DNA from 3 places in the Clostridium sp. KLE 1755 genome. Region 2 is predicted to be linked to each of the others. Evidence: predicted binding sites of a transcription regulator. Region 2 holds the regulator's gene; each other region holds the start of a gene.
The links. Region 2 encodes Rex, which represses fermentation and respiration genes when NADH is low (regulators of the CRP and FNR family bind a similar motif). Its sites were predicted from a motif close to ATTGTTAANNNNTTAACAAT; they were not measured.

Region 1 (4,243 bases), on a different contig from region 2:
ATCAGCATAAATAAACAAGAATAAATCAAAAAAACAAGAGTAAACTGAAAAACATTATTGACATCCTAATTAAATTTTGCTATGCTTTCAAATGTTTTGAAAATCAAAATATTTGAACTTGATTCTAAAATATACCATACTTTATATAACCCGATGACCCACACACAATTAAAACAGTAACATTAAATCAATAAAGCTGAAGATTTCCACCATTCGGCCCGTTTTTGATAATAGCGTATTTACGCGCAGACAGGAGTAAAAATGAGTATCCGTTTTATCTGTGATTCAACCTGCGATTACACAACAGAACAGGCAGCCAGTCTGGGCATCACCCTGGTTCCCCTTAAAGTACTTTTCGGAGAAAAAGAATATTTTGACGGTGTTGACATGAAACCGGAGGAATTCTATGATAAGCTTGCCTCAGCGGAGGAACTGCCCACAACAAGCCAGCCCTCTCCGGAAGCATTTCTGCAGTATTTCAGGGAGGCCAAAGAAGCGGGGGACGACGTAATATGCATCCTTCTTGCGAGCAAGCTTAGCGGTACCTGCCAGAGTGCGCTTATTGCCAGGGATATTGTGGAATATGACAGGATTTACATAATCGACAGCATGCAGGCAACGCTGGGGACACAGCTTCTGCTGGATCGTGCATTTGCCCTCAGAGAGGAAGGAAAGACAGCGGAGCAGATTGTTGAAATTCTTGAAAAAGAAAAAGAGAAGATCTGCATTTATCTGATTGTAGACACACTTCTTTATCTCCAGAAGGGAGGACGCCTGTCCACAACGGGCATGGTAGTGGGAAGCGCGCTGAACCTTAAGCCCATTCTGTCCGTGAGATACGGGGAAGTGCGTGTGGCCGGGCTTGCCAGAGGCCAGAAGAGCGCCTGGGACAAGGTGCTTAAAACAATTGAGAAAGACGGCGGGATGGACAAGACAAGAGGCTACAATCTTGGCTTTACAGGAAAAAAGGAATGTGTCAGCGGATTTGAGACATTTATTAAGGAACATTTTGATGCGGAATACAAAAAGACAGTTCCGGTTGGTTCTGTAATCGGGGTACACGTAGGTCCTGGAGCGAATGCGGTTGCCGTTTTCCTGAACTGATGCTGTCCGCAGAATGCCGGAGTGCATGAAAGGATGCAATATGGGAGATTTTACTTCAGCCGCCCTGCCATGGGTGGTGATAGGACTGGATATCGCAGATAAAAAGTAAATCTCTGTTGAAACCGTATATATTGCGTATGATGATAAAAAGGAGCCATGGCAGGAAAATTCCGCTGGAACGGAATTTTTGCTGAGGCTCCCTTTTTATATGCTTCCGGCAGACAGTTTAAATAAATGCTATATTACCTGAATCCGGAACGCCGTGGCGATTGGCGGTATGCTTGCCGTCTGGAAATTTGAGTGTGATATCTGCACCAGCTGTCCGGGGCGGAGAGCGCGCAGAGGGATTGGGAAACCGTTCCTGTTCAGAATAATTGTGGAATTTGTTATGACAAATACCATCTGTCTGTTTATATTGTTTTGCGAAACGGTGATCAGCCGGTTATTATTTGCATCTATCCAAAGGATTCGTGCTGTTGTTACACTTGGCGGCGCAACGGGAGGCCGCGACGGGCGTCTTACAGTGATTGAAAATGCATTGCTCTGAGGCGGGATGCTTCTTGTCATACGGGGCGAAAAGGTGACATCGACCCGCATTCCCTCGCGCAGATCACAGAGACATATCGGCAGTCGGAAGGAATTCAGGATAACGGTATTGTTATTTACGTTAAGCTGCAGCTGGTCTGTCGTGGTAATTCCGCTCTGCCATGGGACGGAATAGGAGATAAGGATATATCCGGTGTTGTTATTTGAGAAAAAAACCTCATCAATAACAGCGTTGTCAATCCGGAGAACATTACCCAGGGATACGATGGAACCTAAATTATCAGTGGCCATATCTAACCTCTTGAGAGACAAAATAGTCTTTTTTATCATTATATGACTGAAAAACCGAGAGGTGCGTCCGTGCAGCGACATATCCGAAGCGTTACAAAACTTAATTTTTATTAAAAATTTATTTATTTTTACACTATTTTAATTAGGTTTCTTATGCCAGAAAGTTTCCTGTTATTGAGCATCGAAAAATCCTTGCTATTAAATATTCTCTATGCTATAATAAAGGCTGTGGGTAATGACAAAAAATTAACAATACCGTCAAAACCCAGTAAATTCGCAGTTTTTAATGAATATGGAGGAGAAAACATGGCAAAGAAAATCGTTTTGGCAGGTGCATGCCGTACAGCCATCGGTACAATGGGCGGGGCCTTAAGCACAACTCCGGCAGCGGAGCTGGGTGCTATCGTTATCAAGGAAGCTTTAAACAGAGCGGGAGTTGCTCCCGAAGCAGTTGATCAGGTATATATGGGATGTGTTATCCAGGCTGGCCTGGGACAGAACGTGGCACGTCAGGCATCTATCAAAGCTGGTTTGCCTATCGAAGTTCCGGCTGTTACCATGAACGTTGTATGCGGTTCCGGTCTGAACTGTGTGAACCAGGCTGCACAGATGATTCTTGCAGGAGATGCGGATATCGTTGTTGCAGGCGGTATGGAAAACATGTCCATGGCTCCTTATGCAATCCCTCAGGGACGTTACGGATATAGAATGGGCAACGCAACTATGGTTGATACCATGGTGAACGATGCTCTTACAGATGCATTCAATCAGTATCATATGGGCATCACTGCAGAAAATATCGCAGAGCAGTGGGGACTGACCAGACAGCAGCTGGACGAGTTCGCTGCATGGAGCCAGCAGAAGACTGTTGCAGCTCAGGAAGCAGGAAAGTTTGATGATGAAATCGTTCCTGTAGAAGTTAAGAAGAAAAAAGAAACCATTATTTTCAATAAGGATGAAGGGCCTCGTCCGGGAACCACCGCAGAAGGCATTGCAAAGCTTCGTCCTGCATTCAAGAAAGACGGCGTCGTAACCGCTGCGAACTCTTCAGGAATCAATGACGGCGCGGCAGCAGTTGTGGTTATGAGCGAAGAAAAGGCAAAAGAGCTGGGCGTAACCCCTATGGCAACATGGGTAGCGGGAGCACTGGCAGGCGTGGATCCTACCATCATGGGAATCGGACCTGTTGCAGCAACCAGAAAGGTTATGGCTAAGACCGGAATGAATATCGATGATTTCGATCTGATTGAAGCCAATGAAGCTTTTGCCGCACAGTCTCTTGCTGTTGCACATGATCTTGGCATTAACAATGACAAGCTGAATGTAAACGGCGGCGCTATTGCGCTGGGACATCCCGTAGGAGCTTCCGGATGCCGTATTCTGGTTACTCTGCTTCACGAAATGGTTAAATCTGATGCTAAGAAGGGTCTTGCAACTCTGTGCATCGGCGGCGGCATGGGCTGCGCAACCATCGTAGAAAGAGACTGATATAGGCTTCTAAACTGAATGATTAGCGGACTTTGCGGTCTGCTAATCATTCGTTATGCACAGGGGTAGCTGAAAAATTCCCGTCATAAAAGACGGTGATATAGAAAGGATGAGTACTATGGAATACATTGTATATGAACAGAAGGGTTCCTACGCAGTTATCACCATCAGCCGTGAAAAAGCGCTGAACGCTCTGAATTCCCAGGTTCTTGATGAACTGAATGAAACTTTGGATGCTGTGAATCTGGAAGAGGTAAGATGTCTGATTCTGACAGGCGCAGGGGCAAAATCCTTCGTTGCAGGCGCGGATATCGGAGAAATGAGCACTCTGACCAAGGCGGAGGGCGAGGCCTTTGGTAAGAAGGGAAATGATGTTTTCCGTAAGCTGGAGACATTCCCGATTCCTGTTATTGCTGCTGTTAACGGCTTTGCACTGGGCGGCGGCTGTGAGATTTCCATGAGCTGTGATATCAGAATCTGTTCTGATAATGCAGTATTCGGACAGCCTGAGGTTGGCCTGGGAATCACACCTGGTTTCGGCGGCACACAGAGGCTGGCCCGTCTGGTTGGACCTGGAATGGCTAAGCAGATGATCTATACGGCAAGGAATATTAAGGCTGACGAGGCTCTGAGAATTGGCCTGGTGAATGCGGTTTATACACAGGACGAGCTTATGGCTGCTGCTGAGAAGATGGCGGCGGGAATTGCCAAGAATGCGCCGATCGCTGTGAGAAACTGCAAGAAGGCTATTAATGATGGTCTGGATGCGGATATGGATGAGGCGATTGTAATCGAAGAGAAGCTGTTTGGCGAC
Region 2 (4,243 bases):
ATCTTTTCCCGGCTTTCCGCCCTCCGGATGGATTTTTCACGGTTAAAGGAACGCAGCTTCTCGATTACCGCCTCCTGATGCTTGATTTCCTGCTGCTGATTCATGTAAGCATTCCACCGCGCCGCCCGGACCTGCTCTTTTTTCACTGCATAATCCGAATAATTCCCTGAAAAAACGGAAACCTCCGTACCGTCAAGCTCAATAATTTTCGTTGCGATCTTATCCAGGAAATACCGGTCATGGGACACGATCAAAACGGCACCCTTATAATTCAGGAGATAGTTTTCCAGCCAGGCGATGGAAGACATGTCCAGATGGTTCGTAGGCTCATCCAGAATGATCAAATCCGGCCTGTCAAGCAGAAGCTTACCCAAAGCCACCCTTGTTTTCTGACCGCCCGACAACGTACAGGCCTTCTTGGAAAACTCCTCTTCCGTAAAACCGAGCCCCTTCAAAACTCCCACGATCTCGCTCCGGTAGCTGTACCCGTCCGCCAGCTCAAACTGATGCGTATAAAGCGCATACTGCTCCATCAAAGCAGCCAGCGCCTCCCCTTCCACATGCTTCATTTCCAGCTCGCACTGCCGGATCCGCTCCTCCAGCGCGATCACATCCCGCTTCACCTCAAGAAGCTCATCATAGATCGTATGCTCACTGTCCACCTCAGCGTTCTGCGGAAGATACCCGAAGCTCTTATCCTTTCCGAAGACCACCTGCCCGCTGTCAGCCTCCAGCTCCCCCACAATAATCCGCAGCAAAGTAGTCTTCCCGGCCCCGTTAATCCCCACCACAGCCGCCTTCTCATAATCCTCTATATGAAAAGAACAATTCCTGAACACCTGCTTCTCATGAAAAGCCTTATTCACATTCTGACAAGATAAAACCATTCCCACTCACCTCTATAACTCATTTTTCTTTTTTTGCCCTTAAATCCCTTTTCCCTTCCGCCCTGCTTAGCGTACCCCGCCTGACGTCCTGCGCCGTTCTCAGGCCTGGGGGCAAGGGGGCGGGGGATTTTCAGGTGAATCTCACAAAAATGGAGACAATTTCTTACCTCGCCGTTTACCTGGGCTGCTGTCCGCCCAAACGGCGCTGTCTGACGAACGAAGAGAGGAGTTCTGCGCCGTTTGACAGCAGCTCAGGCAAACGGCGAGGTTAGAAATTTCCCATTTTTGCGACTGAACCTGAAAATCCCCCGCCCCCTTGCCCCCAGGCCTGAGAACGGCGCAGGACGTCAGGCCCACCCCCACAAGTTTACCGTTGAAGGGACGGGCTGTCAATTCAAACCTATTTAATTCATTGACATTTTTTTAACATATGTCTATAATAATTAAGTAATGGGTTCAGCCGCAGGACAGGTCTGTGCATTTGCTGCACAGACCATACAAAATGCGGCGCCTGGAAGCGGAAATCCGTCGCCAAAAGCAGGCCGGGATGGATTTTTGCCTGTAACTGCGGATACAAAGCAGTTACAATGGGCTTGGAAAAAAGAATGGAGGCGTAACAAATTGGATAAAGAAATTTCACAGGCAGTAATCGCGCGTCTTCCCAGATATTTCCGGTACCTTGGTGAACTGAAGGACAGTGGCGTGGAACGCATTTCCTCTCAGGAGCTGAGCAGGCTGATGCATGTTACCGCATCCCAGATCCGGCAGGATTTCAATAATTTCGGAGGCTTCGGACAACAGGGGTATGGCTATAACGTGGAGTATCTGTATACCGAGATCGGCAAGATACTCGGATTGGATAAAAAGCATCATCTGATAATCATTGGTGCGGGCAATCTTGGCCAGGCGCTGGCTAATTATATGAATTTTGAGCGCCGCGGCTTCATTTTCACAGGCGTATTTGATATCAATGAAAAGCTGCACGGAAAAATGATCCGCGGGATGAAGGTCCGCCCCATGGAAGAAATGCAGGAATTTGTCAGGGAAAACAATATTGATATCGCGGTGCTTACCATACCGAAGGAAGGCGCGGCCGCCGCAGCTGAAAAGCTGGTGGGAATGGGAATCAAGGCCATATGGAATTTCGCCCATGTGGATTTGGATGTGCCTGACAGCGTGCAGGTGGAAAACGTACACCTGTCGGACAGCCTCATCAAGCTGTCCTATATGATAAATCAATATGAAAACGAGTTGGAAGAGAAAGAAAAGAACGCTTCCGGTGAGGCGTAAAGACAGGCTTGTATAAAGGGTGCCGTGTTCCCGGATGGGAATGCGGCAGTCTGGTAAATGCGTCAGGGCAGCAGGCTCAGGACGCATTTTTGCATGATTTGGGAATTCGGAAGCTGCAGTTTGCGGGGAGATAAAAATGGAATATCTGGTTACCTCGGCGGAAATGAAACGCTGTGATGGAAATACAATAGAACATTTCGGCATGCCTTCCATGGTGCTGATGGAAAGGGCGGCGCTGGCCTGTGCGGAAGAACTGATCACACGGGATAAGAAGCTGAAGGAAGCGATGCGCCCCTTTGGGCCGGTGCCTCCTGCCAACAGAACGCTGGTAGCCGCAGGCACCGGCAATAACGGCGGCGATGGGCTGGCCATAGGCAGGCTGTTGAGCCAGGCGGGCTTTCCGGTGGATTTTGTACTGCTGGGCAAGGAAGAAAAGTGTTCCGCGGAAACGGCGGCCCAGCTTAAAATTCTTGAAAACTATGGATACCGGGTCATGCGCAAACTTCCGGAACGGGAATATGATATTATCATAGACTCGATTTTTGGCATTGGACTGACAAGGCCTGTGGAAGGCAGCTTCGCGGAGGCGGTGGAATATATCAACGCACAGGACGCCTATGTCCTTTCCGTAGATATCCCTTCCGGCATCCATGGGGATACCGGGGAGGTGATGGGCTGCGCCGTACAGGCGGATGTAACGGTAACCTTTGGATTCCGCAAGCTGGGACTTGTTTTATATCCGGGCGCCCGGTATGCGGGAAAGGTGATCTGCGCCGATATCGGAATTACACAGGAAGGCTTTCTGGGAGAGTATCCCCGGATTTTTACCTGGAACAACGAAGACAGGGGATTCCTGCCGGTAAGGCTCCAGGAGGGAAATAAGGGCACCTTCGGTAAGGTGCTCCTGATCGCGGGAAGCCGGGGAATGGCGGGCGCCTGCGAGCTGTCTGCAACGGCCGTGTTAAAAAGCGGCGCGGGCATGGTGCGGGCGGTGACGCCGGAAAGCAACCGTGTTATTATGCAGACCGCACTGCCGGAAGCCATGCTCACCACCTATGAGGAATGGACGCCGCAGGCGGAAGAAAAGCTGAGAGAGGCCTGTGCCTGGGCGAATGTAATCGCTGTCGGCCCGGGGTTTGGAAAAAGCCCGGAAGCACTGCGGATACTGGAGGCGGTGCTAAAGCAGACGATGCAGCCTCTGATAATAGACGCGGACGCGCTGAATCTGCTGGCAGAACACAGGGAGCTTCTGGATGAGCTGATACAAAGGCAGCAGGAGCCGGAAACAAGGCGCGAGCTGATCCTTACGCCGCATCCGGGAGAATTCGGCAGGCTTGCGGAAAAGAAAACGGATGAAATCCAAAAAGAAGCAGCTGCGCTGACCCTGGAATGGGCAGCCAGGCTGCAGGCCGCATTTGTATGTAAGGGCGCACGCACGCTGGTGGGAAGCCCGGAGGGAAGGCTGTATATGAATCTTACCGGCAACAGCGGTATGGCCACGGCGGGCAGCGGCGACGTGCTCACCGGCATTCTGGCCGGACTTTCCGCCCAGGGAATGCATGCCTTTGATGCCGCCTGTGCGGGAGTGTATCTGCATGGTATGGCAGGAGACCGGGCCGCGCATAAAAAAAGCGAATACGGCGTCACTGCCGGCGATTTGACCCTGGAACTGGAAGCCCTGTTTCCGGAGCTTTTAAAGAAAACGCCATAAAGAAAAAGCCGTAAAGAAAACACTGTAAATAAAGTACTGTAAGAAAAGACTGCGGTGCCGGGTGCGGGAGAAGCTTAAAATTCCTTTCAAACTACTGATTGATGCAGAATCGCAGGCAACCTGCGATATGCGGGAGGTAAAAATAAGATGAATAATTATGACAGAATATGGGCGACGGTGGATCTGGATGCGATAAAACACAATATGGCCGCCATGAAAGCCAATCTCCGGGAGGAGACGAAGATCATTGCCGTGGTGAAAACAGACGGCTATGGCCATGGGGCGGTGCCCATTGCCCATGAAATAGAGGATTTGCCGTACCTGTACGGCTTTGCCGTGGCAACGGTGGAAGAAG
Region 3 (4,243 bases), on a different contig from region 2:
CAATAAGAGCGGGTTTTGAGCTATTTTTTAATGATGAGGGATAAATGGAGGTGTGGCATATGCGGAGGCTATTTTTGGCATCTTTATTTAAGGAAGTGTCTCATATATTTGAAAATTTTGCTAATGAAAATCTTACAGGTAAGACAGTAACGTTTATTCCAACAGCTGCGCTGCCAGATAAACTGGATTTTCACATAAAATATAGCAAAGAATTATTAGTTAGAATGGGACTCATTGTTGATGAGTTGGAAATTTCCACTGCAACTAATCTTGAGATAGTAAACAAATTAGAGAACAATGATTACATTTATGTTGCTGGCGGAAATACTTTCTTTTTGCTTCAAGAAATGAATAGCTCAGGTGCAGGGGACTTGATAAAAAAACAAATTAATGCAGGAAAACTATTTATAGGCGAATCTGCTGGTGCAATTTTAACAGCCCCCAATATTGAATATGCAAGAGATACGGATAATCCCCTTGCAGCGCCGCATTTGAAAACATATGATGCGTTGAATGTTATAGACTTTTATCCGGTACCTCATTATAAGGATGAATCATTAATGGAAGCTGTGGAAAAAGTAATTGCAAAGTACAATACAAAATTGCAACTTGTTCCGTTCAGCAATTCACAAGCCATTCTTGTTATGGGTAAAGAAAAGCAAATTGTTTCAAATACAGATGACAGCGAGGTTGCAAGATGAAAAAAGTAGCAAAGGCATTAGCCAGGAGCTGTCACCAGAGCATGCACCATGCAGCAATACTGCCTTAAATATGCTTGGCCTGTCTACACAGGTAACAGCAGTTTGTTCCTATATCAGTGACAGCCCTTATAAAACTTATGAAGTAAACGTTGTCAGACAATGACCGCTTGGAGTTGTTCCGAAAAACAGCAGATAAAATGGGCTTGCATGATCAGATTGTGGAAAAGGATTTTGGGGTATGCGCCTATAACGGGAACCTTGAAGCTGATTCTTCCCTATTATCGCCTTTCTGCTTTACAGACGGATTAGGATTATGACGCCATGAAGGATATGCTTTACGGAGATATTCCAGACTTTGAAAGGGTAATGTCCGCAGTCAAAGAGTTAGAAAAAGAAAATTAACACATTTTAATTTCAAACATAAAAGTGCCCCGACTATTCGATTTTGAGTAGTCAGTTTTTTCTATGTTCAAGAGAAAGTCGTTGTACTTCATGAGTAGTAAGAACTATAATGAATAGGAGTAAAAAACCTAGGAAAATGGAGGAAGGAAATGAAAGGGGATAGTTCAACTGATTGCTGGAGCAATGTGGGAAATGAATGGATAGAGAAGGCGCAGACCAATGATTTTCGGATGCACTATATCATGCCATATACAATGCAGAAGTTGGGGAATGTAGAAGGACTTGATATTTTGGATCTGGGCTGTGGAGAAGGCGGATACTCCAGGGAATTAGCCGGCAGAGGGGCAAAAGTTACGGCGGCCGACTGCTCTGAAATGTCAATTGGTTACGCTGCTTTCGCGGCAAAGGAAAAGAATTTGGACATATCATGCCTTGTCAGAAACAGCAATGATTTATATGGAATACAAAATGATTCCTTCGATATTGTACTGTGCGCAATGATGCTGATGGATGTGGAAGATTTTGACGGGACAATGAAGGAAATATACCGGGTTCTCAGACCGGACGGGAAAGTTTTTATTTCGATTTTGCATCCCTGTTTTAAGCCGCCTGTGGAACATAAGTGGTTTAAGGAAAATGACACGATTCAGGTAATTGTAAAAAACTATTTTGAACCTGAAGAATGGGTGGGGGAAATTGCAGGGATTGACCAGAGGGTAATTTATCGCCATAGGACAATGTCTGATTATGTTAAAGTGTTTGTAAGGAATAAATTTAAGATCATTGATTTGAATGAACCGAGACCGACGGAGGAGCAGAGAAAGATGTCTCCCAGGATAGAGTGGCTGACAAAAATTCCGATGTATATGTTCATTGAGTTGGCGAAAGATTAAGGTGGCCGAAGAATTGAGATGTGAGTTGCTTGCTGAATGAGAAGTATATTGCGAATCGTATAGAAGGAATTGTGTGGGAAAAGGCATATGTCCAGATATGATTTGGCCCGGGAAGCGGGGGACGGTGAATCCTCCATTTCGAATATTATGAACAGAGGCAGTTACAATTTATGTGAAGGGTATTAAATTAGAATGAGAGCGGCTCAGTGAGGTCTGCTTTTATTTTTTTTGTTAAGCTATTTCATTCCTTAATGCATCTATGTACTTGTAAGACCGTCCTAATAAAACATGTGATATATTTATCACTTTCCTCGTTGACAGCAAGATGATTAAGTGATATATTTATCACATGGAGAGATAAATATATCTCATAGGAGGAAGCGGATATGAAGAAAAATAATATTAAATGGATGGTAGGGATTGGCGTTGCCAGTATTTTAGCGTTAGTGATTTCATGCTGGTATTCTGTCACATACAATAATTCCCGGTTGGTGGTCCCAACGGATTTTGCCAGCTATACTTTTCAGATAAAGGATTTGCCAATGATTATTTCTGTTTCCTTTTTCTGTTTGTATGTACTTGGAATGGTAATTGCGCTTTTTCTGGCAGGCAGAAGGCAGGCTCAGCAGGCAAAGGAAACGAACAGAACCCGCAGGCTGAATCCGAAGCTTGGATACTTAGGATACTTAGGATTTTTGGGCTTTGCCGGTTTTTGGACTTATCAGGTTGATGAAAGCGTTTATCCTTTTGTTTTTTTCCTTTTCTTTGGTTTTTTCGGATTTTATTATGAAGGGAAAATGTCCGGCACCTTTATGGATGAACGGTTCAGGGAGAATGCGAACCGCGCTCAGCTGACGGCTCTGAAGATTTCATATGCCATTATTTTCATAGCTTTAATAGCACTTTGCCAGAAAAATTTTTGGGGGAATCTTGATTTTACCCTGATTGCTGTCATTATTATTATATCATTTGCATTGGGGCTGGAAATTTTCCTGAGCGAATATTTGCTGTATCGTTATGATCATGATGACCAGTATGACGAGGGAGCGGAATAAGGTATGGCGGAATTTGAATGCAGATTAAAGAAATATCGGCTTATGAAGGATTTGACGCAGGAACAGCTGGCCGAAATGGTGGGGGTGCGCAGGGAAACGATAATGCGTCTGGAGAAAGCGCAGTATAATCCATCGTTGAAGCTGGCGATTGATATATCCAGGGCAGTAGGAGCGTCAATTGAAGAGATATTTATCTTTGATTAGACATATGTAATTGCGACAATGGTAAAAATGAGTACAATAAAAGTATAATTGTTTTCAGGCAGTTTTTCTGGGTATTGGAATTCGTCCGGATCTGTGTTCGAAGGGATATGGAAGCCGGGTTATCAGGCCGGCAGTTCAGGAGAGCCGGCATTTGTATGGGGCAAAGGCTGTTTATCTGGATGTGCGGGAATGGAATCATCGGGCGGTAAAATGTTATGCTTCGGCAGGATTCTGAATCCGGGAAAAGCTGGAGCAGGAAACGTATGCCGGAAGCGGCGTTTTTTTAGGATGAGCTATGATTTTAATGAATAAAACTGTAAAAAAGGGGGCTGTGAAAAAACAGCCCCTGCGCAAGGGACTGTTTTCAAGGTCCCTTTTTGTATGGATAAAAGTACTGTTTTGGTTTACAGGAAGTAAAAGTAAAGTTATGATATAAGAAATATATTTCGGAAAGGCGGGAACCGGATGCCTGACAGGATATTTGAAAATATATGTTCACAACTGGATTTGGGAAGGCTCCTGCTGCCACCTGTCCGGTTAAGCGGCGGGCTTATGCACAAAATGTTTTCACTGGAAACAACAAGGGGCAGATATGCGGTTAAGCTGTTGAATCCCCATGTTATGCTGCGGCCGGAGGCTAAGGCTAATTTTGATACGGCCGAGCGGCTGGAGGAGATTCTGGAAAAGAACGGGATTCCCATTCTGCCGGCGATAACCTATGAGCATAAAAAGATGCAGGAGATTAGTGGACAGTATTTTTACCTTTTCCCCTGGTATGATGGAAGGGCGCTAAAGAGTGGTGGGATTAAAGAATTTCATTGTGCCGAGGTTGGCAGAATATTGGCGCTCATCCACAATATCGATAAAAGAGAGGCGCCTTTTGTTCGCAATGAAATCCGTATTGACTGGGATTTTTATATCAGGGGGCTGGAGGCTGAAAACAGCAGGCTTTGCCAGCTTTTAAAGGATAATCGTTCTCTGCTCTGTG

Region 1: a site for Rex is predicted at 2,176-2,195, ahead of HMPREF1548_RS28580 (acetyl-CoA C-acetyltransferase). Genes of this name have one in related genera too.
Region 3: a site for Rex is predicted at 2,284-2,303, ahead of HMPREF1548_RS12425 (DUF3796 domain-containing protein). Genes of this name have one in related genera too.

Annotation. Positions count from the first base shown of each region.
Region 1 is NZ_KE992783.1:23,519-27,761, forward strand. It holds gene HMPREF1548_RS28570 (DegV family protein) at 262-1,104, shown strand; gene HMPREF1548_RS28575 (hypothetical protein) at 1,342-1,941, opposite strand; gene HMPREF1548_RS28580 (acetyl-CoA C-acetyltransferase) at 2,248-3,429, shown strand; gene HMPREF1548_RS28585 (enoyl-CoA hydratase-related protein) at 3,548-4,243, shown strand, end outside.
Region 2 is NZ_KE992711.1:7,973-12,215, reverse strand. It holds gene HMPREF1548_RS13340 (ABC-F family ATP-binding cassette domain-containing protein) at 1-887, opposite strand, end outside; gene HMPREF1548_RS13335 (redox-sensing transcriptional repressor Rex) at 1,509-2,177, shown strand; gene HMPREF1548_RS13330 (bifunctional ADP-dependent NAD(P)H-hydrate dehydratase/NAD(P)H-hydrate epimerase) at 2,314-3,888, shown strand; gene alr (alanine racemase) at 4,036-4,243, shown strand, end outside.
Region 3 is NZ_KE992703.1:15,093-19,335, reverse strand. It holds gene HMPREF1548_RS12435 (Type 1 glutamine amidotransferase-like domain-containing protein) at 75-701, shown strand; gene HMPREF1548_RS12430 (class I SAM-dependent methyltransferase) at 1,253-1,996, shown strand; gene HMPREF1548_RS12425 (DUF3796 domain-containing protein) at 2,383-3,051, shown strand; gene HMPREF1548_RS12420 (helix-turn-helix transcriptional regulator) at 3,055-3,255, shown strand; gene HMPREF1548_RS30860 (GNAT family N-acetyltransferase) at 3,323-3,490, shown strand; gene HMPREF1548_RS12410 (aminoglycoside phosphotransferase family protein) at 3,721-4,243, shown strand, end outside.